One region of the Halomonas sp. BMC6 genome, then DNA from elsewhere that is predicted to be linked to it. Evidence: predicted binding sites of a transcription regulator. Region 1 holds the regulator's gene; each other region holds the start of a gene.
What was found. The regulator FNR, encoded in region 1, switches genes on or off when oxygen is low (the NO sensors DNR and NnrR bind a similar motif). The targets are predictions, from matches to a motif close to TTGATNTANATCAA.

Region 1 (5,019 bases):
ATTTTGAGCTACATGACGGCAGGGGCCTTGGCAGCCACGCTCGGCACCCTGGTCTCGCTCTCGCCGCAGGCGCGTATCGCGCTGCAGGTCGTCGCGGCGGTGATGCTGATCCTAATGGCGCTGTATATCGCCAACTGGTGGAAAGGGCTATTGAAAGTCGAAGCCGTGGGGCGCAGGCTATGGCGCTTCATCGAACCCGTCGGGCGGCGTTTGATGCCCGTAGTTCACCTGCCGCAAGCCTTTGCACTCGGCGCCCTGTGGGGCTGGCTGCCTTGCGGGCTGGTGTACTCGATGCTCGCCTGGAGCTTGGCCATTGCCGACCCGATACAAGGGGCGTTATTGATGGGTGCCTTTGGCTTGGGCACCCTGCCCGCACTGCTGGCCACGGGCCTTGCGGCGCGCCAACTAAGTCAGCTCATCCGCCATCCCGCCACGCGTAGCCTCGCCGCACTGACCATTATCGGCTTTGCCTTGTGGCAGCTCTGGGCACTTCTCTTTCCCACCGGGCATTGAACACAACGACGGCTATTGCGCCGTTGCTTGATATAGCTCAACCCTTTGCGTGTGGGACCGGCGTAACATTGGCGCATCCGCTTTTCTGCTTGCCCTGTTACGTCGGAGCGCTTCCTATGCCCGTTAACGCCACTGCTGCCCTCGCTCACCCCTCTTCCGCAGCGGCGGAGACCACTGCCTGGGACGACGCACTGCTACGCCGTTACGACACCAGCGGCCCGCGCTATACCTCGTACCCGACGGCGCTCTCTTTTCATGACCAATTCACTGCTGACGATATGAGCCAGGCGCTTGCGCGCAGCAACGCCAGCCGAAAACCGCTCTCACTGTACGTGCACGTTCCGTTTTGTCGGAAAATTTGCTTTTACTGCGCGTGCAACAAAATCGCTACAAAAAATACCGCTCTGGCCGAACCCTACTTATCACGGTTGGATCGCGAGATGGTGCTCACTGCGCGCCATTTGGATACAGAGCGTCCGGTGCAGCAGCTGCACTGGGGCGGCGGCACGCCAACGTTTCTCACCCTGGCTCAGATGAGTGATTTGGTCGACCGCTTAGACGCACGCTTTGGCCTCTCCAATGCGCCGGACCGTGATTACGCCATCGAAATCGACCCACGTGAGGCGGATGTCTTGACCCTGCGCCATTTGCAGTCGCTGGGCTTCAACCGCTTGAGCTTGGGCGTACAAGACCTCGATCCACAGGTACAAGCGGCGATCAATCGCGTTCAGCCCCGGGTGCTCACCGAAACGCTAATGGATGAAGCCCATCGGCTCGGCTTTCGCTCACTCAACCTCGATTTGATTTATGGCCTGCCCTTACAAACCGAGAAGAGTTTCGCGGACACGCTGCGCCAAGTGATCGAGCTAGGTCCCGCACGGCTGTCGGTGTTTAACTATGCGCATCTGCCGACCCGCTTTGCGCCCCAACGACGCATCAAGGACGCCGACCTGCCCAGCGCCGATGAGAAGCTGGCCATGCTGCATACCATCATTGCGATGCTGACCCAGGCAGGCTATGTGCATATCGGCATGGACCATTTCGCACGCCCCGACGACAGCTTGGCCAAGGCGCAGCGCAACGGCACCCTGCAGCGCAACTTTCAAGGCTACTCCAGCCACGCCGAGTGCGACTTGATTGGTTTGGGGGTATCGGCCATTTCTCGGATCAACGATAGCTACGCGCAAAACCCTACCCGGCTCGCTGACTATGAAGCGGCCTTAGATGAAGGTAGGCTGGCGACCGTGAAAGGGTTACGTTTAAATAAGGATGACCTAATACGAAGAGAGGTCATCGAGCGGCTCATGTGCGATATGGCCATTGACCTCGACACTGTCGGCCAGCGCTGGCAGGTCGATGCCGCAAACTACTTTGCCAGCGCCCTTGAGCGGTTGGAAATCGCCGAACGGGATGGCCTGTTAACGCGTCAGGGGCTTCGGCTCACCGCCACCCCGGTGGGGCGGCTACTCATTCGACACCTGGCCATGGCCTTCGACACCCACTTACAACGCCAGGATGGCCAGCGCTACTCGAAGATCGTGTGAGCGCCTTGAGCCACCTGCCCCCTGTACCCATGATGGCGAATAAGAAGGGAGCCCCCCCATGTCATATCCTGCCAGCCAACGACGTTCACTGCTGCAAGAAGCGCGCTGCCAAACCTGTAGTTTAAGCTCGCTGTGCTTACCGCTTGCCCTGGAGCTTGAGGATATGAGCCAGTTCGATGCCATCATTCGCCGTCGCTCGCCGCTGAAGAAGGGCGAACCGCTGTTTCGTCAGGGCGACGCGTTCACCAGCGTTTATGCCGTGCGCTCTGGCAGTTTGAAACAGGTGACCAGCGAAGGGAACGGTAACGATCAGCTCACCAACTTCTTTCTGCCCAGCGAGCTGGTCGGCTTGGATGGTATCGACGAAGAGTACTACCCCGGTACCGTGATTGCCCTGGAGACGACCACGGTATGCGAAATTCCGTTCGACCGCTTGGAGTCGCTCTCCCAAGAACTGCCCGAGCTGCGTGGTCAGCTTTACCGCAGCATGAGTAAAGAGCTGCGCGATGACCGTAAGATGATGCGCTTGCTGTCACGCAAAACCGCCGACCAGCGGCTCGCCAGCTTTTTGATTACGCTCTCTGACCGCTTCCGTCGCCGGGGTTACTCCCCCTACAGCTTTCGGCTGTCGATGTCGCGGGCCGATATGGGCAACTACCTAGGTCTGGCGGTGGAAACGGTCAGCCGTATCCTCAGCCGCTTTCAGCAGCAGGAGGTGGTGGCCGTTTCGGGTCGCGAGGTGAATATTTTGGACATGCAGCGCCTCATCACCCTGGCAGAAGAGGAGGCGCAGACGATCACACGTTAAACGCCTGAATGCGGCTCTCCATCAGCGCCGCCTGCTTCGCTTCCAGACCGGCAAAGTCGAATAGCTCGCGGTCGGCAAGCTGGGAAGGGGCGACGTTGGTGACGGCTTTGAACATGCTCTCCAAACGGCCAGGGTGCTTCTTGTCCCACTCTGCCAACATCTCTTTGACGATCTGGCGCTGCATGTTGGGCTGTGAACCGCACAGGTTGCAGGGAATGATCGGAAACGCCATCAGCCGTGAAAACTCTGCAATGTCCGCCTCTTTGCAGTACGCCAGCGGGCGAATCACGATATTTTTCCCGTCATCAGAGAGCAGTTTCGGCGGCATGGCCTTCAGCGTACCGCCGAAGAACATATTCAGGAACAGCGTTTCCAGAATGTCTTCCCGGTGGTGGCCCAGGGCAATCTTGTTGGCGCCAATCTCGTCGGCAAACCCATACAGCGAGCCACGGCGCAGACGTGAACAGAGCGCGCAGGTGGTCTTTCCTTCCGGCGTTTTCTCCTTCACGACCGAATAGGTATCACGTTCGAGAATGTGGTACTCCACTCCCAGCTTGTCTAAGTACTGGGGCAACACGTGCTCCGGGAAACCAGGCTGTTTTTGGTCCATATTGACCGCCACGAGCGAGAAATTGACCGGCGCGTTGCGCTGAAGATTGCGCAAGATCTCCAACATCGTGTAGCTGTCTTTGCCACCGGAGAGACACACCATGACCCGGTCGCCCTCTTCGATCATGTTGTAATCGATGATGGCATTTCCCACTTCGCGCCGCAGGCGTTTTTGCAACTTGTTGAATTCACGCTTCTGCTTGGCATCCTGCAGCTCATGCTGCTGGGCAAGGGACTCGTCAGACGCGCTGTCTGACGCAGTAGGGTCAAAGTAGTCAGGTTGTAACATGATCGTCGCACTGCCGATGGGTGAAGGAGCAGCGCGTATTCTAACAACACTCCGAAGCTCTACCCAATACAAACCCTAGGCCGTCAGGGCGATCTCACGCTGTAAACGCAGGTAGAGGAGCGCGCTGGCGGTGGCTTCACTGACCACGCTGGGCCAGATCAATGACGGTAGCTGCCAGCGAGCCAACGCTACGCCAAGCGGGTCGAGGGTATCGATGTGTGGATGCAGCCGCCGCAGCTGTCGCCCATGCAACTTGGCAACGTCCACCTGGGCGTTGGGGAGACCAAACCCCAATACGCTTTTGAACAGCCCGTTCAAAGGTTCGAGGGTGTGCTCCAGTTGCCAGCCGACCAGCGGCCGGTTGCCGATGAAGTCGGCCAACTCCGTCAGGCACTCGGCATCTGGCGAGCGCGGCGCGTCGGTGGCGTGTAGCTGGTGATGGCGTCGCAGGGTAGCAGGGACTAGCGCGGGCGATACCGACAACGTGGCCCACCACATACGACTGGTGTGCACACGGCGCGGGTTCAGTACCACCGCCGCTACGCTGATCACCGCTGGCTGACCCTCGCTCACCTGGCAGGCCATGGCCACGGACTCTTCCCCCATGTAGGGCTGAAATAGCCAGGCATACGGCGAATCGGCCCAGCGGCGACGGTCGCTTTCTCGCTGAAGCAGCGTTCTCAGCGAGCCGCTGAGCAGCGTCATGTGTCGGTCTAACAGGCGCATTCCGCTCACGAGTACTCCAAATGGTAGCGGTGGGAAAGACGCTGCTTGAAGTCTTTCACGATGTGCAGGGCTTCGCGCAGCAGGTCTCGTTCCAGTGAAGAAAGCTCTTGTACCACGACCCGATTGGTACGCTTGGCGTGGCTGCCCTCCATGTCCTGGAGCTGCTGGCGAAGACGCAACTCGGTGAATAGCGCCAGGGCTTCGCCGAGATCATCGGCAAACCGGCGATCCAACCGCCCATCGATGGCCAGGGCCTCCAGGCGATCCAGGGTCGACGTGGCCTTGATGCGCCGCTCAAGCGCCATGGTGCGCACGCCGTGCACGATAGGGAAGATGCCGCCTTTTTTGATATCGATACCGTGTTGGGGCTTCTTCAGCGAGCCAAATAGCGTCAGCGGCGTCGAGAAGCGCAGCGCTGCCCGAGCAAAGTAAGAGAGCAGCAGCTCATCGTGGGAGCAGCGCTCGAACAGCGCCTCACGTATTTGATCCAGTAGCGCGGGGTTACCTGCCACGCCGTGGGAGTCGAGCAG
Region 2 (5,019 bases), 1.6 Mb from region 1:
TGATAAGCGTCCGGGGTGCCCAGTTTATTCTCTGAGTAGCGGTACTGCACGCCCGTGGTGATCAGATCGGACGGGTGCCACCATAGGCTCAGCGCACCGTTGGTACCGACGCTGCCTGCTTTGTCGCCCACGTAGTTCTGAGTCAGGTACTCGTCGTCGCGGCCGAAGGTCTGCTCGTGCCAGTTGGTCACGCTGAAGTTTTGGTTCAGGGCGGTAAAGTCGTAGCCCGCGACCCAGCCAGCCATGAAGCCGTTCATGCCGGTGTAGCTATTGCTCTGCACACGGGCTGCACCGATGAACGGTTTGAACCACAGGCCGTTGTCGAACGTGGTGCGATACCCCAAGCCGAGAATTTGGTCTTGCTCGCGAGACTCGTAGCCGTAGTCGCGGAAATCGTACAGGTGGGCGTAAATCGACAGCGGGCTGTCGCCCAAGTAGATGTGAGAGGTCACTTTACCCGCAGTACGGAAGTTGTCTTTACCGCCGCTGGCTTGGTCGAACTGGTCGTTGGTCGGGTTCTCGAAATCGAAGAAGCCGTAGAATTCGCCCCAGCTAAAGCCGACGCCGCCTTCGATTTCAACGAACGTAAAGTCGCTTTTCGCCGCGTTGCTGGCGGTGCGTGCTTCGGTGCCGTTCGACCAGTCCAGGTAGTTGACTGAAACGTTGGCAAACGACCACAGACGGTCGAGGGTTTGCGGCTCGGCATCGTCGGCAAACGCAGGGGTTGCTACGGCAGCACTGGCCAGTAAAACGCCAGCGCCAAGCGTGACGAACGAAGAAGAACGAGAGTGGGATAGAGCAGTCATGGAAGCCTCAACAGGTTTGTATCTCGGGGCCAGAGGGGCTGGCGTTCCGACGTTATGGGTCGTGTGGGCTGGCGTTGATGTTAAAATTATAACATTGAGTGTTATTTTTTTAACGTTGATTTGCAAGTATTGTCACATCAACGCTATTTAAATGTGATAAGCGCATCATATGCGGGTGATAAACGTGCGTAGCAGTGGAAATCAGCGAGGGGCTAGCTCAGCATAGAGCGCCTGGTAGGGCTTAGTGCTGATAACAAAATGAATCATAAGGAGATGCCAGACATGAACGATCGGAGCGCACAGCGCATGGCGATGTTGCAAGAAGCGTTGGCTAGCGGGGGAACGCTGCATCTTCGCGATGCTGCCGAGCTGTGCGGCGTCTCCGAAATGACCATTCGTCGGGACCTTTCAACGCAGCCGTCGGCCATTAGTCTACTGGGTGGGCGGCTGGTGATGGCCAGCTACCCGGGCGTGACGCCGGTGTACGATCTGACCGAACAGCAGGCGAGTCACTACCAAGTGAAGCAGCGGCTTTGCCAGCGTGCAGCCAGCTTTATCGAAGAGGGCGACACGCTGTTCATCGACTGCGGCTCCACACTGATTCCGCTGCTGGGCCAGCTCAGCCGCTTCCGCGAATTAACCGTAGTGACGTATGCGCTCAACGTGGCCAACGCCGTGGCCGGGTTGCCCAACGTGCGCTTGGTGCTGCTGGGCGGACTGTTCTATGCCTCCTCCCAATCGTTTGGTAGCGACGGCATGGGCGCTGCTATCGAGCGTTTGGGCATCAATAAAGCACTGATCTCTGCCGCAGGCGTGGATTGCGAACGAGGCGTAAGCTGCTTTCATTTTCATGAAGTCGGGCCCAAACAAGCGGCCATTGCCACGGCGATGCAGCGGCTGTTGGTGGTCGATGCCAGCAAATTTGGCGTGGTGCGCCCGGCCTATTTTGCCTCGCTGGAGGATTTCGATATCGTCGTCACCGACGATGAGCGAGCCCCTGGCCTGCTGGAGCGCCATCCACTGCCCACCTTGAGCGTCACGCTCGCCTAAACAGAGAGGATGCTGCTTGGCACCCAACGGGTGCGCAGGGTGCGGCATAACGTCTCTTTCTGATTGACCCAGATCAATAGAAAATACTTTAGTCTTAGTTGATGCACGCAAGGTGCACGGCCAAGGCTCGCCACCAACCCCATAAGGTGGCGCATATTTTTCCCGGAGCAACGCAGTTGCGCTCACTGTTCTGGGAAAAGTATGGGGTGATAGTTAGCTTGCTACTTAGTTGGCTACACGTCCGCCAAGCAGCAGGCTGTTTTAGACAACTCTCTGATGAGATCACACCATGCAACTACCTACCCACTGGCGCAGGCGAGGCACTTTTGTGCTCGTCGTATTGTGCTTGCTGTTAACGGGCTGCAGTTCTGCATTGCTGGATCCCAAGGGGCAGATTGGCGTCGAGCAACGCTCGCTGATTTTGACCTCCTTTGGGCTGATGCTGATCGTGGTCATTCCGGTCATCGTGATGACGCTGCTGTTTGGCTGGCGCTACCGGCGCAGTAACCGCGTCGCCAAGTATCTGCCGGACTGGGCGCACTCCAACGCCATCGAAGCGGCCGTTTGGACCGTGCCCTGCTTGATCATTGCCGTACTCGCCTTTCTCACCTTTAAAACCTCCCACAGCCTGGACCCCCACAAACCGCTGGAAAGCGACGTGGAACCCATGGAGATCCAAGCCGTCGCGCTGGATTGGAAGTGGCTGTTCATCTACCCGGAACAGGGCATTGCTAGCGTCAATGAACTGGCCTTCCCGGTAGATACCCCCGTGCGCTTCCGAGTGAGTTCTGGCTCGGTAATGAACGCCTTCTTCATTCCACGCTTAGGCAGCCAGATCTACGCCATGGCGGGCATGGATAACGACGTTCACCTGATTGCCGACGAAGAGGGCGTCTACCCCGGCCGTTCCACCAACTACAGCGGTGCTGGCTTCTCTGGGATGACCTTCGATGCCCACGTCACCTCTCCGGCGGAATTCGACGCCTGGGTGGAAAACGTGCGTGCCGCCGACGACACCCTGACCTTCCCGGATGGTTACGAAGCCTTGGCGCAGCCGACGGAGTATCACCCGGTGGAGTACTTCTCGGCGGTCACGCCCGAGCTGTATGAGTCGATCGTCAGCAGCTTCCACAGTGGTGACGGCAGTGGGCACGGCGGTCATGCAAACCACGGTGACGCCATCAGTGATGCCCACGATAGCCACGGCGAATCCAGCGAGCTAGAGAGCGCCAACGGGTCGCAACAGCAGGCCGCGATCGGCCACGTTACCAATCAGCATGCAGGTGATGACCACGCCTTGGGCGGCCATCCCACAAGCGTTGAAGCGGGGGGTTAAGCATGTTTGGAAAACTCACGTTAGAAGCAATTCCGTATCACGAACCGATCATTATGGTCGTTGCCGCCTTCATGGCGATTGGGGGTGCCGCGCTACTGGGCGCACTGACGTACTACCGTAAATGGGGCTGGCTGTGGAACGAGTGGTTTACCTCCGTTGACCACAAAAAGCTCGGCATCATGTACTTCGTGGTGGCCTTGGTCATGCTGCTTCGCGGCTTTGCCGATGCGATTATGATGCGTACCCAATTAGCCATGGCGGCCGGTGGGGCCGCAGGTTATCTCCCTCCTGAACACTACGATCAGATCTTTACCGCCCACGGCGTGATCATGATCTTTTTCGTTGCGATGCCCATGGTCATCGGCCTGATGAACCTGGTGGTGCCCCTGCAAATCGGCGCACGCGACGTTGCTTTCCCGTTTTTGAATAACCTGAGTTTCTGGCTGTTCGCCGTCTCGGCGATTTTGGTCAATATTTCCCTCGTGGTAGGGGAGTTCGCCAAAACCGGCTGGCTCGCTTACGCGCCTTTATCGGGGATAGAGTTTAGCCCTGGGGTGGGGGTCGATTACTGGATATGGGCACTGCAAATATCCGGGATAGGCACCACGCTCACCGGCATTAATTTCTTCGTTACCATTCTGAAAATGCGCACCCAAGGCATGACCCTGTTCCGCATGCCGATTTTTACCTGGACGTCGCTGTGCGCTAACGTCCTGATCATTGCCTCGTTCCCGATTCTGACCGCGACCATCGCGCTGCTAACGCTTGACCGCTACTTCGGTATGCACTTCTTCACCAATGACTTTGGCGGCAACATGATGATGTACGTCAACCTCATTTGGGCCTGGGGTCACCCGGAAGTGTACATTCTGATTCTGCCGGCCTTTGGCGTGTTCTCTGAAGTCATCGCCACCTTCGCGCGCAAGCGTCTGTTTGGTTACAAAACCATGGTCTGGGCCACGGTGGCCATCACGCTGCTGTCGTTTATCGTGTGGCTGCACCACTTCTTCACCATGGGTGCTGGCGCCAACGTGAACGCCTTCTTCGGCATCATGACGATGATCATTGCCATCCCCACCGGGGTGAAGGTGTTCAACTGGCTGTTTACCATTTTCCGCGGCAGCCTTGAGCTGACCTCGCCGGTGCTGTGGACCCTTGGCTTCATCATCACCTTTACCCTAGGCGGTATGACTGGCGTGATGCTGGCGCTCCCGGCGGCTAACTTCGTGCTGCACAACAGCCTGTTCGTGATTGCCCACTTCCACAACGTGATTATTGGCGGCGTGGTATTCGGCATGATGGCGGGCCTGACCTACTGGTTCCCCAAAGCGTTCGGCTTCACGCTGAGCGAGAAGTGGGGCAAGCGCTCGTTCTGGTGCTGGTTCATCGGCTTCTACGTCGCGTTCATGCCGCTCTACGTGTTGAGCTTCTTCGGTGCCGTGCGCCGTATGCAGTCCTACGCGAATCCTGAGTGGCAACCCTGGATGATTCTGGCTTGGGTAGGTGCCGTGATCATCATGATGGGGATTGCCTGCACCATCATTCAGTTCTGGGTCAGCATCCGCGACCGCAAGCTGAATGCCGACCTGACCGGCGACCCCTGGGATGGCCGCACGCTGGAGTGGTCGACCTCGTCGCCTGCGCCGTTCTACAACTTCGCGCGCCTGCCGGAAGTCGGTGATATCGACAGCTTCTGGTCGCAAAAGCAGCGGGGTAACGAGCAGTTGGACGAAGCGCCCTACACCGATATTCACATGCCGCGTAACACCGTGGCGGGGCCGGTCATCAGCTTCTTCGCGCTGATTCTAGGCTTTGCGCTGGTGTGGC
Region 3 (5,019 bases), 2.9 Mb from region 1:
AGACAGCCTAGGCCTGAGGGAACTGGTGCTGGACCAGTTGCTGCGTGACCACCGTAACGAAGAGGCACTGGCACTGACTGAAGAGCCCCAGAAAGACGATGGTTCATTGGTGCTAGGGCTTCTGATGGGGCGCACGCTGGCGCTCTATCGGTTAGGCCAGCAGGCAGCGGCGGAAATCGCTATTCAAGACGTCATGGCACACAACCGCCATGCACTGGAGCTGATCTGCGCCGAGAACCCCAGACCTTCCATGCCCCACGCCGATGGGCAGGTCGACCCTGGCTCCCGGGCCGAAGCATGGCAGTACCGCACGCTGATGCGTGACCAGTGGCGCACGACTCCTGGGGCGCTGGAGTGGCTAGCCAACCACCGCTGAGCCTCCCTGACGGTCTTATTGGCCTGCCCCGTTCACCGGGGCAGGTACGAGCTGCTTGTCGCGGCTGATCCAGATCGCCAGCACAATGGCGGGTAGGCCGAGCAGCGTGGCCACAACGAAGAACGTGGCATAGCCCTGAGCACTCACGACGATCCCACCAAACCCGCTGAGGAATTTCCCTGGCAGCGTCATCAGTGACGAAAACAGCGCGTACTGCGTGGCGGTATACGCGCGCGAGGTCAAGCTCGACAAAAACGCGATGAATACCGCGCTGGCGAGGCCGTTAGCGAGGTTATCACCGATGATCGTCACCACCAGCATCGGCACCTGATTGCCAATCAGCGCAAGCACCGCAAACAGCAGGTTGGTGACCATCACCAGCCCTGCGCCAAAAATCAGCAGTGGGCCAATGCCATAACGGGCCACCAGTAGACCGCCAAGAATCCCCCCGGCAATGCTCATGGCAATCCCAAATATATTGGTGACGTTGGCAATGGTCGCCAGTGAAAAGCCCAAGTCGATATACAGCGGGTTGGCCATGGAGGCCATGGCCAAGTCGCTGATGCGAAACACGGCAATGAATAGCAAAATGCCCATCGCCTTCACGCCAAAGCGACGAAAGAAGTCGGTAAACGGGCACACGATGGCGCCAATCACCCAGGCGCCCATGCGCCGCAGCGGTTTCGGCTGGCCCCGGCTGGCGCGGATGAAGGCGCGCACTTTGGGCTCGTGGATGAGCTGCACGGTCAGCGAAGCGCGTTTGGGCTCCGGTCGAATCAAGACGGTGAGCACGCCAATGCCGACCAGAGCCGCCATGGTGAGGTAGGCGGCGTGCCACGACACCGCCGAAGCCACATACAGCGCACCGGCACCCGCCGCCAGCAGGCCGCCGCGATAGCCGATGATATAGGTGGAGGCCATGGCCGCTTGGACATCGTCATTGGCGGATTCGATACGGTAAGCGTCTATCGCAATATCCTGCGTCGCGGAGCCAAACGCCACCAGCAGGGCAAAGGCGGCCACCCAGCCCAAATTACCCACGGGGTCGACGCCCGCTAAGCCAATGAGGCCAGCGGCAATCATGCCTTGGGCCAGCAGCATCCAGCCTCGTCGTTGCCCAAACGCCCGCGTCAGTAGCGGTAGAGCAAGCCGGTCCACGACAGGTGCCCAGAAGAATTTGATCGAGTAGAGCATCCCGATCCAGGCAAAAAAGCCGATAGCGGCAACGTCGACGCCATCGCTACGCAGCCAGGCAGAGAGCGTGGAAAACACCAGTAAAAAGGGCAGGCCAGCGGAAAAGCCTAAAAACAGCATGGTGATCACTGGCGCTTTGCAGTAAATACCAAGCGCCGCCAGCCAACTGCGCTGGGGAGTCGGGGTGGGCATGTAAGGACGTACTCCCAAAAGAAAACATCGGTGACGTGGCCCGCTGAAAAACTCGACGATGTTAGACTGTGTCTAGGGTTCATGGTCAGCGTTCCATGACAAAGCCGACAGCTTACCGGAGAGGAGTTTTCCATGTCGATTACCGCCCATCAGGTAGTGACCTTGCACTACGTGCTTAGCGATGTGCTCAGCGATGGCAGCACCCGCGTGTTGGATGACTCCCAGGCGCGTCAACAACCTTTGGAGTATCTGCACGGCCACGACAACATTCTGCCGGGCCTGGAGCGTGATTTAGCCGGTAAAACGGCAGGCGACGAGCTGCGCGTTACGCTGGCACCCGCCGACGCGTATGGCGTGCGTAACGAAGACCTGGTGCAAGAGGTGAGCCGCGCCTCGTTTGGCGGTGCGGCGATCGAACCCGGCAGCCGGTTTCAGACCGAGGGTGAGGCTGGCCCGCAGATCGTCACGGTGCTCGCCATCGACGGCGATAACGTCACCGTGGACACCAACCATCCGTTGGCAGGCCACACGCTGCGCTATCAGGTGACGATTTTGGACGTTCGTGAAGCGACCCGTGCCGAGCTTGCCAAAGGCCACCCGCTGCCCCCAGGCACCGAGCACCGTAGCGTAGAAGACCGCAAAGTTCTTTAAGCCCCCAAAAAACTGACCTGCATCAAGTTCGCGATCGCCGCCATGGTGGTCATTGGTAAAGCTTGATCCAGGTCAGTTTCCTCTTTTCTGGACGCAGTACGATGGCCCCATACATCACGGCGAGAGGGGAACATCATGTACTGGGACGAGGCTGTTATTTTCGGCTTGGCCACTGTCGCTTTAGTGATCGCTTTTATGGTGGGTTGGGTAGGTTTCGTGATTCGCGATCATTTGCGCAAAGGCGAACGTAAAAGGTCGTGACGCCGACGATGCTTTAGCGCGAGCGCGACACGGCTGTAGCCAATCGGCTGTGACAGTCGTCAGGGGAGGGGGCTTACGCCAAGGTGTAAGCTTCCTGTTGCCGGCCCAATGGGCCGGCTTTTTTATGCCTCGTGTTTATACCGCGTCATGCTATGGAGGAGGAGAAGTAAGAGGCGGTTGAGGAGAAATAAGACGGAAGCGTGAGTGTTAATTGGCGTTGAAAAGCATTGGCGGTCATGCTCTGGTAAAGTGCCTCGACCACTATCGTGCACTAAACCAAACTAGGAAGCTGACCGCGATGAAGGCTGTTCTGTCTCGTTTGTCCTTACGTTGCAGTGGGGCGCTCTCAAAAGCAGCTAGGGGGCTCGTCGTTTTACTGCTTGTCGGCGTGCCACTCAGCGCCAGTTCCCAGGCGCTTAGCCTGATCAATGGTGATTCCACACAAAAAGTCGCGCTGGGAGATCTGCGCGATCGCGCCGATACGAGCTTTACCGTTTTCGACCCCTTTCAAGGCCGCGACGTGGAGATGCGCGGGGTCTCCTTTCGTGACTTTTTGATCGAGCATTTTGGCGAGGTGCCGTCCACGCTGCACTTCACCGCCTGGGACGATTACGAGGTAAGCCTGGGGGGCTGGGATGACCCGACCTGGTATTTGGTGACCATCGAGGAGGGTCAGCCGTTGACCCTGCGCTCGCGGGGGCCGATTCGATTGGTCGAGCGTGAATATACGGGGCGCGATGTCGAGAACTTGCGCGACTTCAACGACTGGATTTGGATGATTCGTAGCATCGAGGCGCAGTGGTGATGTCTACCGAGCCTGAGAAGCCGCCCGAGCCGCCGGTTCGCTGGGGATCGGGCAGGCTGTTTACCTGGCTCTCCCTGAGCTTGATGAGCTTCGTGGGGCTGATGGTGCTGATCGTCTACGAAGCACGCTGGGTCTATCCGGAAATCCAGGCGTACTTTAGCCAGACCGGCAGCCTGACGGGCCAGCAGTTGGCCACCCGGGCTCGGGGGTACGTGCAGCGTGCCCAAGAGGAGCTGCTCGTCGCGACGTCGCCGTTGGAGGTTGGCAATGCCCGCCACTCGTTGGAATTAGCCTATGGGCTCTTCGACGTAGATATCTATCGGCAGAAGTACGCCTGCACCGCCCCCAGTCTAGCGCTCATGGATGACATCGCCGACCTGCTCGACACCGAGCAAATCGACCCCTTCGACGCCGCCCACGCGCTGTTCGTACCGGTGCAGTGCTTGACCAGTATCGAAATGAATCAGCTCGACCGTCGTGGTATGGCCATCAACGACTTTTCATCCAGCACTCGCCGTCATAACCAAGTATTGACCTACTCCAGTGTGCTGATTTTTGCCCTTGGCCTGCTGTTCTGGGTCATGCACCAACGTCAGCTCAAACGCACCGAGCGAGCGAACGCAGAAAAATTTGCCTGGATGGCCAGGGCCATGCGCGACCCGCTGACCGGCATCGGTAATCGGAGCGCGCTCTATCAGGACGTGGCGAGGTATTCGGGGCGCTCCATGGGGCTGATTCTGGTCGATATCGATTTTTTCAAGCAGTACAACGATGCCCTCGGTCACCCTGAGGGAGATCGCCTGCTCCGCCGACTGGCGACGCTGCTGGAGGATGCCCTGGGCGAAGAGGCCCGGCTCTACCGGCTGGGAGGCGATGAGTTCGCGGCGCTGCTGCCATGCCCCAGCGACCAAGCGCTAACCCAATTTTGTGAGGCGCTGCAGGTGGGGTTAGAGGCCGCCCAATGTCCTCATCCTGCGCATCCTGATAATAAAGATGTGACTTTGAGCATTGGGGGCGCGCGCTTTGTGGCCGATGCCACCTCCTTTGCTGGGGCCTATGCAGCGGCCGACAAAGCGCTGTATCAAGTGAAAACCGCTGGGCGAGATGGCTGGCAAATCACTGCAAGCGCATGACGTCGTCGTACATCGGTGCTAGACGGCCCAGCATATCGTTACGCGCGGCGAGGGGGACGTTCTCTTCGATCATGGCGGCGTCCAGGTACTCCACCACGCGGTTAAAGTGCGCATCGGTGATGCCCATGGTTTGGTGAGCGCGGTCCATGGGCGGGCCATCGTACTGACAGGGGCCGTCGGCCACATCGCAGAGCTGCGTTGCTAGCGAAGCAGCGAACAGGTCGATATTGCTGTTGGCAAAGTAGCTGACGATCTCCTCGTCATCGGCAATGCGGTAAAGCAAGTTCTCGACCACCGCATCGATAGTGGGCTGGCCGCCCATACGTTCATACAGCGTGGCCTGCTGTGCGTGCTGGGCACACCCGGCCAGCGCCAACACGCCGACCAGCGCCCCGGCCACTAGCGTG
Region 4 (5,019 bases), 640 kb from region 1:
GGCTTGGGAAATAAACGTGGGATGCGAACTGCCAATCTTACTAACGCGGGTATACAACATGCTCACCTTTTATTAAGGCTTGGCCGCAGAAACTGAGTGCAACACCTGAGTATTTCGCTAAGGTGTTGCCCCATGTCTTACCTCGAACTCAGCATTGAAGAACGCGCCAGCATCCAGGTGGGTCGCGCCCAAGGGATGAGCCTTCGGCATATTGCCCAGCTTCTGGGGCGAGCGCCTTCAACCATCTCGCGTGAAATACGCCGTAACCAAATGGACCAGAACGGTTACTGTGCCCGGCATGCCCAACGTCAGCGAGAACAGCGTCGAGTGTCCTGTCGTCCTACGCGTAAGCTTTTGCCAGGCACCGAACGGTTTGATCTCATCGTGCATATGTTGCGGCGACGCTTGTCTCCCGAACAAATTAGCGGCAAGCTCAAGGTGATGAAACTACCTGATTTGCGCGATGCCTACGTCTGTCGAGAGACGATCTACACAGCCATTTATGCTCTGCCTGTTGGTCACCTTCGCAAGGAGCTGATTCACTGCTTGCGGCAAGGTAAAACGACACGCAAGCCTCGCCGTGGCGAAGTGGATCGGCGTGGCCAGATTCCTGACATGGTCAGCATTCACTTACGCCCACCCGAGGTCAGTAAGCGTGAAATGCCCGGCCACTGGGAGGGTGATCTGATCAAGGGCAAGAATAATGCGTCTGCTGTTGGCACGCTGGTAGAGCTCAGTAGTGGCTATCTGATCCTGGCCAAAATGGCCGACGCTACCGCTACCTCAGCGGTAGCAGGCTTCAGCGCCGCCTTGAACCGGATGCCGACCACTGCTCGAAAAAGCATGACCTATGACCAGGGGCGCGAAATGGCAAAGCATACGGAGATCACTCAGAATACCGGCGTAGCGATTTATTTTTGCGATCCCCACAGCCCCTGGCAACGGGGCGCCAACGAGAATATCAATGGCCTGATCCGTCAATATTTACCGAAAGGAACGGACCTATCGGTGCATAGCCAGGAAGAGCTGGATGCTATTGCCCTGGAATTGAATATGCGACCTCGAAAACGCTTTGATTTTAAATGTCCGATAGAGGTGATGAGTGAACTGATGGCCAAGTACCATGAAAGCCCATCAACCCTCCAATGAGTGTGTTGCGCTCAGAGTCTGCATCCGCCAGGCGTAATATTAATAGGAGGTTTTTGCGCAAAGTAAGCTTTAACAGGCTTGCTAGTGTGGCAATGTGTAGGTGTAAAGAAAACGACGCAATCTTATTTTTAGCTTACCGTAACGAATCGACCCGTAACGCACTAGCAAAGTAAATCCTAAGTTTAATACAGCGCTTTCGTTTTAGTAATGTATGACTTGAATGCGCCTGCTGTACTACAAGAGTCCGTTAGAACGGCGTGCAGACAGCAGGCGAGCTTTTATCACCCTACTAAAGGGTCATAAATGGCTCATCTTCCTGGCCTGTAAACGTGTACACATTGTAAGGGCTTTCTTGTGGCCCCGGCATACCCGGTGTGCCAATGGGCATACCCGCCAAACCGATACCGTCAATATCGGGTTGTTCCTCAAACAGCGCCTGCACGGCTTCCATTGGAACGTGGCCTTCGATCCAATACTCGCCCATCTCAATGGTATGGCATGAACCCAGGCCATAGGGCACGCCTGCCTGCTGCTTAATATCACCCAGCTCTACATCGTCAATAATCGTCACTTCTACGCCGAGCTCTTCAAGATGGCGTGCATAAGCGTCACAGCAGCCGCACTGGGGGTTTTTATACAATGTTGCCTCTGGCGGTAACGCCGCCTGGGCGGAGACCGCCCCAAGCAGCATGGAACCAGAGAGTAAAAGCTTGGTGCTCATATGTTGCATTATTTTCAACTCCTTAGCGTGAACGACTGAAGAGGTATTTTGCCAGCGAAGCGATCGCCAAGCCAATTAATAACAGCATGGCCAGGGGCATCAACCAGCCTAGCCACCCCATTGACCCCATAAAAGCAAAACATTCCGCGTTCATCATGCCATCACTCCTAAAAAAAGAGGCAATCGCCAAGGCTTATTGCGGGCCATGGTGGCTGGGCATGCTTCCTCTCATCTGTTCACGCTGCTCATCGGTCAGTAAGTCCTGCATCTGATTATGCATGCGCACGTTATCAGCCATCATATCGCCATGAAGGTTGGCCATTTGAGCATGCAGCGCCTTTATTTCCTCTGGTTCAGGGCGTTCAGTCTGCATGGTTTGCATCATGTCGTCGCGCAGGTTCATCAATTCGCCCATCCGCTCAAGCTGGGCCGCGCGGTGTTCTTGGCGCATCTCACGCATGGTACTCATCTGCTGCTCGTCGAGCATACCGCCAATGCCGAACATACTCCCCATGCCTTCCATCATTGGACAAGGCATCATCCCGCTTTGCCCTCCCATCATCATTCCTGGGTACATGCCTTCTTGACTGCCCATCATCATGCCCGAACCCATACCGACTTGGCCGTCCATCATATTGCCCTGACCTTGGGCGCCTTGGCTCATACCTTGAGCGAAGATGGCGCTGCTGGGGACACTGAGGCTTGCAGCCAGACCAATGACAAAGATCATCTTGTGCTTAACCATGATATTTCCTCTTATCATGTTGCTGGTCGAGACATCGCCTTATCCATTAAAAATGGAAGAAGGCGGAGTTAGCTTTCGTTATAAGCCTACAACCTATAGGTGGCCCAAAGGTAAAGGAGAAACCGATCCCAATACCTAAGTGTTGTCACAGATCATTTTTTCCGCCATTTTCAGCCCTGCTTCAGGTTGGCACGCTATAACACCTACACATTTCTTTGAAGATTCATACGACGCCATGCGCCTTGTTCGCCAAACAGGGAAAATGAACGATGTAAGAAGGCTCAACCGAATCAGTTTTAGCGCCTCCGCGATGAAGTAACAATATCCATTCAACCCTGAAAAACATAAGGATACGGTATGCAAAAGAAGACGAGTTCGCTCCCTATCATTCACGCTTCCTTAGCAACGCTGTTGCTGTCGCTAGCAATCCCAGTGCTGGCCCATGAAGGGGCCGCAAGCACTTCGCCTAAGGATGGCGTCACCATTCAGGATTCCCCAGCAGAGATTGGCATCGAGTTTGGTGGCATGATGCGCATCACCCAGTTTGAAGTGGCAGGCCCGGACGGCCACGTTCCTCTTGATGGTCAGCCAGGCAGTGAACAGGTCGATCGCTACTTCGTAAAGCCCAGTGACACTCTTTCGGCTGGGGATTACCAGGTGCGCTGGCGTGGCCTATCGGATGACGGGCACATGATGTCCGACGGTTTTAACTTCTCGGTCGAGCCCTGACCCGTGGCCTGGTGGTTCTCCGTAAATAGCCTCGACGTCTGGACCGTCGCGATGATTCTCGTGGCGGCTGGGGTTTACCTTAGTGCCCTAGTCGCGACGGGGGCCGTGTTGTTTCGTCTAGCGTTTCCCCGCCTCCCTGATCACGACCGGAGGCGCGTCGCCCGCATGGGCGTCTTTGCTGCCTGGGCGGGGGTCATTCTGATTCTGTTCCAGTGGCCTTTAGAAGCTGGTTACCTTGGGGGCGGCAATATATCTGCTGCAACCAACCCAATGCTGCTCGGAATCGTGTTTGAGGGTGCGTCCGGGGGCCGGCTAATGCTGGCGGTAGCTGGCTTGCTGCTGGTTCAGGCGATTCAGCTTAATAACTTAGCGCACTCGAAAACAGCCAACAGCGTGAGCCTAGTAGGCGTTTTATTGGTGATGCTGGCATTCGTGCAGGTGGGGCATACAGTAAACACCCCACGCCTCGTTCTGGCTGGCTTGCTGATCGTTCACCTGATGGCGGCAGCATTTTGGGTGGCCTCGCTTTGGCCGCTGTTCCATTTAGTTGGACGGGGTCACAACCAGGACAATACCGCCCACATTCTGACCCGTTTCGGGAAAATCGCCATGGGCGGAGTTGGCGTGTTGGTACTGGCGGGCGTCACTTTGGCCACGCTGCTAACAGGCGGTCTCACACCCCTGCTCACCACGGCATATGGACAGTTCTTGATCGGCAAGGTATTGATTGTGGCGGCGCTACTGTTATTTGCTGCCGCGAACAAGTGGCGGCTTGTGCCGGCCTTTGAGAGCGGCGACGCAACAGCCCCAGGACGGTTACAGAGAAGTATTGCACTGGAGATGGTGCTGGTCGCGGTTATCTTGTTGATCACGGCAGTGCTGACAAGAGTGTCATCACCGAATGGGTGACTAACAGGTCAACCACCTTGTTGAGCCGTTCCAGAGCTCGAAATTAACGGTCTCCTTCTTATGGGCCTTACGCTGAGGTTTAGGCGGAGGCTGCCATAGGCAATTGCACCAACAAGACGAAAAGTCATTGCTGCAGCGTTGACTCTAATCAGGGGGGGCAGGATCCATCATCATGTTAGAAATGCTTTTGGGTAGCAGGCCATATTTTTACGTTAGGTTCAGGCTCGTTTCAGGTTAACGCCGTATAAAGAACAAGTGACAATAACCTCTGAGGTAAATGACCATGCGCAACATCTCCTTAACAACGTCTTTGTTTGCCCTTTCACTCAGTTTGATAACGAGTGCGGCATGGGCTTCGCCCGGCCAAGGCAGTGGTGACAATGGCCTAACCGAGGCTGACGTTGACCGCACGATCAGCCTTGAGGCTGGCGATATGTGGTTCGACCCTGAAGAGCTAGAACTGGCGGCTGGGGAGGTGGTTAAATTTGAAATCACCAACACCGGCAATTTAGAGCATGAATTTGTGATTGGTAGCAAAGAAGCCCAAGAAGAACATCGCCAGATGATGCTAAACATGGCCAATGGCGGAGGCCATGACATGTCGAATATGGCACACGGTGAAGGCCACGATATGTCCAATATGTCAAACGGCGATGGTCACGATATGGCCAATATGAGTATGGCAGGTGTCACCATTGCGCCTGGTGAAACCGGGACTTTATTATGGAGTGTCCCTGACAATGTTAACGAGCTAGAGTATGCCTGT

Region 2: cyoA (ubiquinol oxidase subunit II) is a predicted target of FNR. The motif match lies at 1,920-1,933, and genes of this name have one in related genera.
Region 3: ccoM (cytochrome c oxidase subunit CcoM) is a predicted target of FNR. The motif match lies at 2,476-2,489, and genes of this name have one in related genera.
Region 4: AB6K10_RS03345 (copper resistance CopC family protein) is a predicted target of FNR. The motif match lies at 2,758-2,771, and genes of this name have one in related genera.

What each region holds. Positions count from the first base shown of each region.
Region 1 covers NZ_CAXNSH010000001.1:65,269-70,287, forward strand. The annotation lists gene AB6K10_RS00330 (sulfite exporter TauE/SafE family protein) at 1-513, shown strand, start outside; gene hemN (oxygen-independent coproporphyrinogen III oxidase) at 630-2,057, shown strand; gene fnr (fumarate/nitrate reduction transcriptional regulator Fnr) at 2,116-2,865, shown strand; gene ttcA (tRNA 2-thiocytidine(32) synthetase TtcA) at 2,855-3,763, opposite strand; gene AB6K10_RS00350 (DNA polymerase III subunit epsilon) at 3,839-4,489, opposite strand; gene AB6K10_RS00355 (putative nucleotidyltransferase substrate binding domain-containing protein) at 4,495-5,019, opposite strand, start outside.
Region 2 covers NZ_CAXNSH010000001.1:1,647,740-1,652,758, forward strand. The annotation lists gene AB6K10_RS07810 (outer membrane protein OmpK) at 1-806, opposite strand, end outside; gene AB6K10_RS07815 (DeoR/GlpR family DNA-binding transcription regulator) at 1,089-1,856, shown strand; gene cyoA (ubiquinol oxidase subunit II) at 2,146-3,192, shown strand; gene cyoB (cytochrome o ubiquinol oxidase subunit I) at 3,195-5,019, shown strand, end outside.
Region 3 covers NZ_CAXNSH010000001.1:2,988,144-2,993,162, reverse strand. The annotation lists gene AB6K10_RS14540 (SEC-C domain-containing protein) at 1-376, shown strand, start outside; gene AB6K10_RS14535 (MFS transporter) at 392-1,762, opposite strand; gene AB6K10_RS14530 (peptidylprolyl isomerase) at 1,895-2,413, shown strand; gene ccoM (cytochrome c oxidase subunit CcoM) at 2,549-2,674, shown strand; gene AB6K10_RS14520 (hypothetical protein) at 2,973-3,479, shown strand; gene AB6K10_RS14515 (GGDEF domain-containing protein) at 3,479-4,612, shown strand; gene AB6K10_RS14510 (group 1 truncated hemoglobin) at 4,596-5,019, opposite strand, start outside.
Region 4 covers NZ_CAXNSH010000001.1:708,517-713,535, reverse strand. The annotation lists gene AB6K10_RS03365 (IS30 family transposase) at 133-1,149, shown strand; gene AB6K10_RS03360 (DUF411 domain-containing protein) at 1,439-1,879, opposite strand; gene AB6K10_RS03355 (hypothetical protein) at 1,893-2,027, opposite strand; gene AB6K10_RS03350 (Spy/CpxP family protein refolding chaperone) at 2,064-2,615, opposite strand; gene AB6K10_RS03345 (copper resistance CopC family protein) at 2,973-3,344, shown strand; gene AB6K10_RS03340 (copper resistance D family protein) at 3,348-4,253, shown strand; gene AB6K10_RS03335 (plastocyanin/azurin family copper-binding protein) at 4,537-5,019, shown strand, end outside.